Regions from separate parts of the Enterobacter sp. C4G1 genome, predicted to be linked through region 2. Evidence: predicted binding sites of a transcription regulator. Region 2 holds the regulator's gene; the other holds the start of a gene.
What was found. The regulator Fur, encoded in region 2, represses iron uptake genes when iron is present. The targets are predictions, from matches to a motif close to ATAATAATGAGAACNACTATCAA.
Positions count from the first base shown of each region.

Region 1: zupT (zinc transporter ZupT) is a predicted target of Fur. The motif match lies at 2,189-2,211, and genes of this name have one in related genera.

Region 1 is NZ_JBQVVV010000001.1:308,873-313,086, reverse strand. It holds gene ACT9TW_RS01510 (fimbria/pilus outer membrane usher protein) at 1-323, opposite strand, end outside; gene ACT9TW_RS01505 (fimbrial-like protein) at 404-979, opposite strand; gene zupT (zinc transporter ZupT) at 1,403-2,176, opposite strand; gene ygiD (4,5-DOPA-extradiol-dioxygenase) at 2,373-3,161, shown strand; gene ACT9TW_RS01490 (glutathionylspermidine synthase family protein) at 3,245-4,214, opposite strand, start outside.
Region 2 is NZ_JBQVVV010000001.1:2,395,368-2,399,581, reverse strand. It holds gene ybfF (esterase) at 1-423, shown strand, start outside; gene ybfE (LexA regulated protein) at 553-840, shown strand; gene fldA (flavodoxin FldA) at 996-1,526, shown strand; gene ACT9TW_RS11515 (ryhB-regulated fur leader peptide) at 1,739-1,825, shown strand; gene fur (ferric iron uptake transcriptional regulator) at 1,818-2,264, shown strand; gene chiQ (ChiQ/YbfN family lipoprotein) at 2,374-2,703, opposite strand; gene chiP (chitoporin ChiP) at 2,751-4,148, opposite strand.

The DNA.
Region 1 (4,214 bases), 2.1 Mb from region 2:
CCGAAAGCAGATAATTGCCCGGCGTTAACACAAATTTGTGAACCGCTTTCGTTTTCCGTTGCGATCCATTCCATTGTTGTGGATTGAGGTAACGTGTTTTTATTGACCTGAATACGGACGAGATAGCTACCCGGTGTGATATGGCCTTTTTTCTCAAACTGGGAAATATCAATATTACTTCGGTCTTCAACATCAATCATATCCGTGTTGAATTCAACCGCAGATACTGGCAAGACGAATAATGCTGAGTAAAGTGTTGCACTCAGCGAATGCTTTATAAAAGCAGAGAGGCGAGATAGTTGAGGCGCTGAGTGTTTTAGCATAAATCCGTTTCGCTGATTAAAGAGATAATTAAAAAGCCGATGAGTCCATCATCGGCTAGTAATTCAGGCGTTAAACTGAATTACTTATAGTCGAGAACGTAGTTCGCCTGGGCCTGAACGTTACCTGGGGTAGCCGTTTTGCCTGTTACAGGCTCCATGCGGGCTTTAAAGTTCAGTTCCTGATAAGAGTTAACAGATGGGAATGACACTGGAATCGCAGTACCCAGCGTCACTTTATTACTGCCGCTATCCAGCAGACGAATACCTACGCCGGTCGCACCGCCGATGTTGCCATCCAGGGTGTTTTTCATCAGGCTGGTGTCAGTGCTATCGGTGCTGGCAGAGGTAAATGTCACCTTCACTTTATCGATAGTGGTTGGCGTTTGCCCGCTGTTGTCGGAAAGAATACAGTCTTGCAGGTGGATATTTACGTCAACCGGCAGCGAGTTTTTACCGCTGTTCAGCACGCTATCCGCGACTTCGCCTAATTCAATGGTCTGGTTTTCATCACCAGGGGTGATAGAGCAAGGTGCACTGATGACTTCACCGGTGAAAGTGATCTTCCCTGAGCCCTGGTTATCTGCTGCCACAGCAGTAAAGGACAGGCCAGAAAGCAGTGCAGTTGTCGCAACTGCCAGGATAGTCTTGTTAAGCATGAAGATATAATCCTTTATCTAAGATTGGACATCGCAATAAATTTAATGAATTAATATTGCAACACTTTTATTGCATTAAAGCGGGTGAAATATATCAGCCACAATATAGGTGTTCTCGTGAGTATTTCTTAATGAGGGATTTAGGATTTATTAATAGATTGCTTGAAGTTATGAGTGGGATGGATGCTGTATATCAAAAGCTGAGATGCTTAGTTAAACAGTGATTAACATCTATCTTTTGTCGTTTATTTAATACGCGAAGCGGTATTTATTTTACAGGGAATAGTTATAAATAATATTTCTTAATTGATTTCTATGGCGGTCAAGAAGTATGACGTCGGACTTTATATTATTAATACTGATAGTTGGTATTCACTTACACTTCATAAAATTGCGCTCCCTCAATAAAGGGAGCGCAACCTTTCAGCCAATACCTGCCGTTTGTAACAATACCAGGCTAAGCCCCATTACAGACATACCGCACAGCACACCGTAGCTGGGGTTGTTGTCAGGATCGATCTCTTTCGCCAGTGGCATCAGCTCATCCACAGAAAGAGCAACCATTATTCCCGCGACCGCTGCCATAATGGCTGCCATCACAACGGGTGAAACCAGGCTGCCAAGAATCAACCATGCAAGCACACCGCCCAGGATTTCAGCCATCCCGGAAATGCCCGCCCAGAAGACAGCGGTACGTTTTGAACCCGTAGCAGCATAAACCGGCCCGGCAACGGCCAGTCCTTCAGGAATATTGTGCAACGCCACGGCAAGGGCGATGCCAAAACCCATCTCCAGGTTATTACTGGCGGTCACGTAGGTGGCGACACCCTCCGGGAAGTTATGCAGACTGATACCCAGTGTCAGCAAAACTGCGGTACGCTTAATATTGTGCGGCAACGTTGCCACGTTTTTTTGCATGAGATCCTGCGGATGCGCGTGAGGCAACATGCGGTCGAGCGCAAAGTAACCCAGCAGACCAAACACAAACATGCCATAGCCCAGGACCGGAGACATGCCTTCTGTGCCAAGCGCAGCAGGGAGCATCTCCATCAGAGAGATAAGCAGCATGATCCCGGCGGCAAAACCCAGTGAGAACGCCAGCACGCGGTTAGACGGTTTCTGACCAAGCACGCCTAAAATCGCACCGATAAAGGTCGCGGCACCTGCAAGTATTGTCAGGATCAAAGGGACTGACATGCACTGCTCCTTATGATAATGATTATCATTAATATTAATGATTCATTGATGGCAAAGCGAGAGCGGAGACTCTGCTTTACACATTCCTTACATTCAAATTTCCTGATGATGATCTTCACGCTTATCTGCGTTCATCTTTGCCAGATTACGCGTAATGTAGAACCATCAAATTGACACCTTCTGTAAGGATATCACCATGACTTCTTCTCGTATGCCAGCACTGTTTTTAGGCCACGGCAGCCCAATGAACGTTCTGGAAGATAACGTCTATACCCGCGCCTGGCGTCATCTGGGAGAGACGTTGCCACGCCCGAAAGCAATTGTGGTGGTTTCCGCGCACTGGTTTACCCGCGGCACAGGCGTAACGGCGATGGAAGCGCCAAAAACCATCCATGATTTTGGTGGATTCCCGCAGGCGCTCTATGACACGCATTATCCGGCACCTGGCTCGCCTGCGCTGGCACAACAGCTGGTGGAGCTGCTGGCACCCGTCCCGGTTGCACTGGATAAAGAAGCCTGGGGCTTTGACCACGGCTCCTGGGGTGTGCTCATCAAAATGTATCCTGATGCGGATATCCCGATGGTGCAACTGAGTATCGACAGTACCAAACCTGCGGCCTGGCATCTGGAAATTGGCCGTAAGCTGGCCTCACTGCGTGATGAAGGCATTATGCTGGTGGCGAGCGGCAACGTGGTGCATAACCTGCGCACGGCACGCTGGCACGGAGAGAATACGCCGTACCCGTGGGCAACCTCATTCAACGATTTTGTAAAAGCTAACCTGACGTGGCAAGGCCCGGTTGAACAGCACCCTCTGGTGAACTATCTGGAACACGAGGGTGGTTCACTCTCTAACCCAACGGCGGATCACTTCCTGCCGCTGCTGTATGTATTAGGTGCGTGGGATGGCCAGGAGCCGATTACGATCCCGGTTGATGGGATTGAGATGGGGAGTTTGAGTATGTTGTCGGTGCAGATTGGGTAAAAAACATGCCGGGTGGCGGCTTCGCCTTACCCGGCCTACATGTCGCGCGTAGGCCCGGTAAGCGTAGCGCCACCGGGCAAGCCTTATTCGACGAAGATGTGCGGATAGAACCGTGACAGATCCTGAGTGATCAGCGCGCGATCTTCGCGGATGCCGATCCCGGCAGGCTGATCGTTAATGAGCCAGCTACCAATCAGCGTATAGCTGTCGCCAAACTTCGGCAGTTGATAAAATTCCTGGACGATCATCCCTTCTTCGCCGTAAGGCCCTTCAACCGCTTCCAGCGTTTTGCCGTTTTCGATGATGGACACGTTCGCCCCTTCGCGAGAGAAGATGGGCTTCACGACGTATTTATCCATCGGCGGGAAATCATCTTCAGCAAAGTAAGCGGGCAGCAGATTAGGGTGATTCGGGAACATCTCCCACAGCATTGGCAGCAGCGCCTTGTTAGAAATAATGCTCTTCCAGGCAGGCTCCAGCCAGCGTACGCCAGCATCTTCCAGCTTGGTCGAGAACATCTCGCGCAGCATATATTCCCAGGGATAGAGCTTGAACAGGTTACTGATTACCTGATCCTGCATATCCGTGAACTGACCCTTTTCACCCAGGCCGATGTCTTCAATATAAAGGAATTCGGTAGCGACTTCGGCTTCGGCCGCACAGTCCTGTAAATACTGCACTGTGCCACGATCTTCTTCTGTATCGCGACAGCAGGCGAGGTGCAGCAGGGTGAAGCCATGCTGTTCACGCAATTCGCCAAAGCGCTCAATCAGCTTTTCCTGAAGGCTGTTGAACTGGTCGCTGCCTTCCGGCAGGTTTCCTGCATTCACCTGGTCTTCAAGCCAAATCCATTGGAAGAATGCAGCTTCATACAGAGAAGTTGGCGTGTCGGCGTTGTTTTCTAACAGCTTAGGTTCACCCACGCCGTCCCATGCCAGGTCGAGGCGCGAGTAGAGCGATGGCTGGCTGGTTTTCCATGACTGGCGAACGAAGCTCCAGGTGTGTTTTGGAATGCGGAATTTAGCCATCAGCTCGTCGCTATCGATGACTTTA
Region 2 (4,214 bases):
GATTATGACGTGCGTCGCCACGATGAGATCTTTGCCGCTATTAATGCAGTGACAGACGCCGGTGTTTCCACCCGCCAGCAGGCCGCAGCCATCATGCGCGACCATCTTAATGAAGAAGGTGTGGTGCAGTTTCTGCTGAAATCGTTTGTCGACGGCCAGTGGCGCTTCAACGTGCCGGTGCTGTGGGATCAATACTCAGAAATTGTCGGCTGGGAGCCGGTTGCGGCCTGGCAACACCCTACCCTCTTTGTGCGCGGCGGCAATTCGCCGTATGTCACCGAAGCCTGTCGCGATGAATTGATCAGACAGTTCCCCGAAGCCCGCGCGCATGTTATCGCCGGAGCCGGACACTGGGTTCATGCTGAAAAACCAGAAGCCGTGCTTCGCGCGATCCGCCGCTATCTCTCTGATACTACGAATTGATTAAAAAGACAGCGACTGGAAGCCTGCGGGCTTCCAGTCGTTGGCGTGCCGATGTGGGTGATGTATGATGGCGCGCTTATCGCCCGGGCAATAGCAGGGCGGCTTGTTTTCCCCCGAAGTCTCAAAATCATGGCCAAAGAACAAACGGACCGTACGACAATAGATCTGTTCGCGAATGAGCGTCGCCCGGGACGACCCAAGACAAATCCGCTTTCGCGCGATGAACAGCTGCGTATTAATAAACGCAACCAGCTTAAACGCGATAAAAATCGTGGGCTTAAGCGTGTCGAACTGAAACTCAACGCCGATGCCGTTGATGCACTCAACGAGCTTGCCAGCGCCCGCGACATCAGCCGCAGCGAGCTGATTGAAGAGATGTTGATCGCGCAACTCGAAAAATTGCACAGCAAGGCATAAGTCAGAAAACTCCCTTTCTCACCCTTTTCATGTAGCACAGAGTGCAGTCCTGCGCGATAGCTGTTTCCGCAGGGTTGTCTGTTCTGCTATTATTGCCCTTATCCGTGGACAAATTGCGCCACCATACCATTAAGTTTCAAGAGGTTATTTTACTCATGGCAATCATCGGCATTTTCTTCGGCAGTGATACCGGCAATACCGAAAATATCGCAAAAAACATTCAAAAACAGCTCGGTAAAGATGTTGCCGATGTGCATGACATTGCCAAGAGCAGCAAAGAAGATCTCGAAGGCTATGACATCCTGCTGCTGGGTATTCCAACCTGGTACTACGGCGAAGCGCAGTGCGACTGGGACGATTTCTTCCCGACTCTGGAAGAGGTTGATTTCAACGGTAAGCTGGTTGCGCTGTTCGGTTGTGGCGATCAGGAAGATTACGCAGAATATTTCTGTGACGCGCTGGGCACCATCCGCGACATCATTGAACCACGCGGCGCAGCTATCGTGGGTCACTGGCCGACAGCGGGTTACCACTTCGAAGCCTCTAAAGGCCTGGCCGACGACGATCACTTTGTGGGTCTGGCCATCGATGAAGACCGCCAGCCAGAACTGACTGCAGAACGCGTTGAAAAATGGGTTAAACAGGTCCGCGAAGAACTGAACCTGGACGACATCCTTAACGCCTGATAATGAGCGGCGCAACTTCGGTTGCGCCCGCTTGACCGGGTCAAACCGATTAAATTAATTGCTACAAACTTTTAACTTTTTCGTTCAGACCTGTACAATATCCCCCTGGTAATACGTGGGTGCCATCGAACAAGTTTGTTGGTGATACCACGTTTTTATAAGCATACTTTGCTTGAGACTTGCAGTTTTCATTTAGACATGGCAGTTCTATAATGATACGCATTATCCCAAGTGCATTCTCTGTCACTTCTTCCTTAGAAGTGAATCGTTTAGCAACAGGACAGATTCCGCATGACTGACAACAACACCGCATTAAAGAAGGCTGGCCTGAAAGTTACGCTTCCTCGGTTAAAAATCCTTGAAGTGCTTCAGGGACCAGACAATCACCATGTCAGTGCGGAAGACCTTTATAAGCGTCTTATCGACATGGGTGAAGAAATTGGGCTGGCGACCGTTTATCGCGTGCTGAACCAGTTTGATGACGCGGGCATTGTTACCCGTCATAACTTCGAAGGCGGTAAATCTGTTTTCGAACTGACTCAGCAACACCATCACGATCACCTGATCTGCCTCGACTGTGGCAAGGTCATTGAATTTAGTGATGACTCTATCGAAGCGCGCCAGCGTGAAATCGCGGCCCGTCATGGCATCCGTCTGACCAACCACAGCCTGTACCTGTACGGCCACTGTGCGGAAGGCGATTGCCGCGAAAATGATCACGCGCACGACGCGAAGTAAGTACTCTTTTCATACTCTGAGCCAGCCGAAAGGTTGGCTTTTTTTTGCCAGTTATTTGGCATAAAAAAAGCCCGGTAAGCGTAGCGCCACCGGGCATGATAACAGCGAGTTAATTACTGTTATTACTACGGATCTCTTTCCAGATCTGATCGCAACGCTTCGCCACTTCCTGATCGTTTCCGGTTTTACGCGCCTGGATACAGGCCTGGTAATCCATCACGCGGACGTTTTCCTGAGTTGCGAACTGCTCATGCGCCTTCTCTTTCTTCAGCACATTAAGCACGCTCTGGCAGGCTTCGATTTTCTCTGGCGAGCCTTCAGCTGTATTAATACAGGCGCTGTAAGCCTCTTTCAGACGTGAGTCCTCTTTTGGTGCCTGAGTCTGCGCACAAGCCACCAGCCCCGATGCCAGCATCGCGACGATTATGATTTTTTTCATCATTTTCAGTCTCCATTCCGGCGGAACTTAACCCGCCGGTCTGTTCATCAGAAGATTGTGAACGGGGCAATCACCATGAATTTCACGTCACGTTCATCCTGGAAGATGTTGCCGTAACCGCCCGCGTAACTTGGGATATCGGAGTGGTTGTCGTATTGAGTGAAGTGCAGTTTGAACATCGTGCCTTTCGCGCGACCATCCTGAAGGGTGTAAATCGCATCCAGGCTGTAAGAGGACTCTTTCAGACGATAGTTCGGGTCGTAGTACGCGTCTGGTGTGGCCATATCGCCAGGTTTTGCATCCCATGCGTAAGCGTAGGAAGCCCCCACCGCCCAGCCCGGCAGATTCCAGTTTTTCAGGTCATACATGGCACCGAAGAAGACGGCTTTTTCGCCATCGGCGTTGAAGTCTGAACGGTTATCCCACCAGATATCCAGACGACCATTAGAGGACGCATAGGTTGGGGTCATACGTTGCAGGAAGTAACCCTGCTGGCCTTCAGCCTTCACCCATGTCCCTTCAAGACGTAAATCGACCTGGCCCACTTTGTAGCCGAAGGTTAAAGCCTGCAACCACGCCGTGCCGTCGTATATATCGTTTACCGTACCGCTGCTGGCTTTGTCGCGCGTACCGTAGAACTGATAGCTGGTGCTCAACGGGCTGCCCGCAATATCAAACTTGTAGCTTGCTTTGGCAAAATACTGGTCGATATAGCCTTCAGCCTGACCAAATGCGGCTTCAAGAACCAGGTCGTTTTTGAAATCGTACTTCGCACCCAGCGAGTGAAGATAATCAACTTTGGTTTTTTTATCGTTCTGGTAAAACTTATCCATCTCAATATGCCACGGCGCTTTATACTCGTTGGTCCACATATACGAGAAGCTCAGTGCGCCCGCATCGCCGTAGTCAAAATTCGCGCCAGCTTCTGCACCCTGATAAGTACCTGGCATAAAGCTCCAGTGTGGCGCTAACAGCGTTTGTCCGGTTGGCTGGATATAACCCGCACGTGCCCATACCGGGCCATATTTAAATTTCGCAGCGGCCTTATACAGGCTGACTCCGCTCTTATCTCCTGACCAGTCTTCTTTATACGCTTTGTTGCTGGAAGAGAATGCAATTTCGTTCGGGTGACCACTGTCGCCATTTTCCGCCATTTCTATTGCAGTGAATGCCGCAATATCCAGGCCGAACAAATCGGCGGCGTAACCCGACTGGAAATCCAGGTTGGCGTTCCAGGTGGAGTGAGAAAGGTTGGTTTTGTATTTGTCTTCGGTGACGTCTTTACGGTCACGTTCACGCTGCCAGTAATAGATACCGCCCGTGAGCGTAGAATCATCAATGAAACCTGCCGCTTTAGCTTCTGGAGCGACAACCAGGCCCGACATTGCTGTCACACCGGCAATAGCCAGCGCCAGCGCACTACGTTTGCCACTGAACGTACGCATAGATTATTCCTCTTTGACGAATTAAAACGCCTAAAACGGCGAAAAATATAAAAGACCAAATGGTCA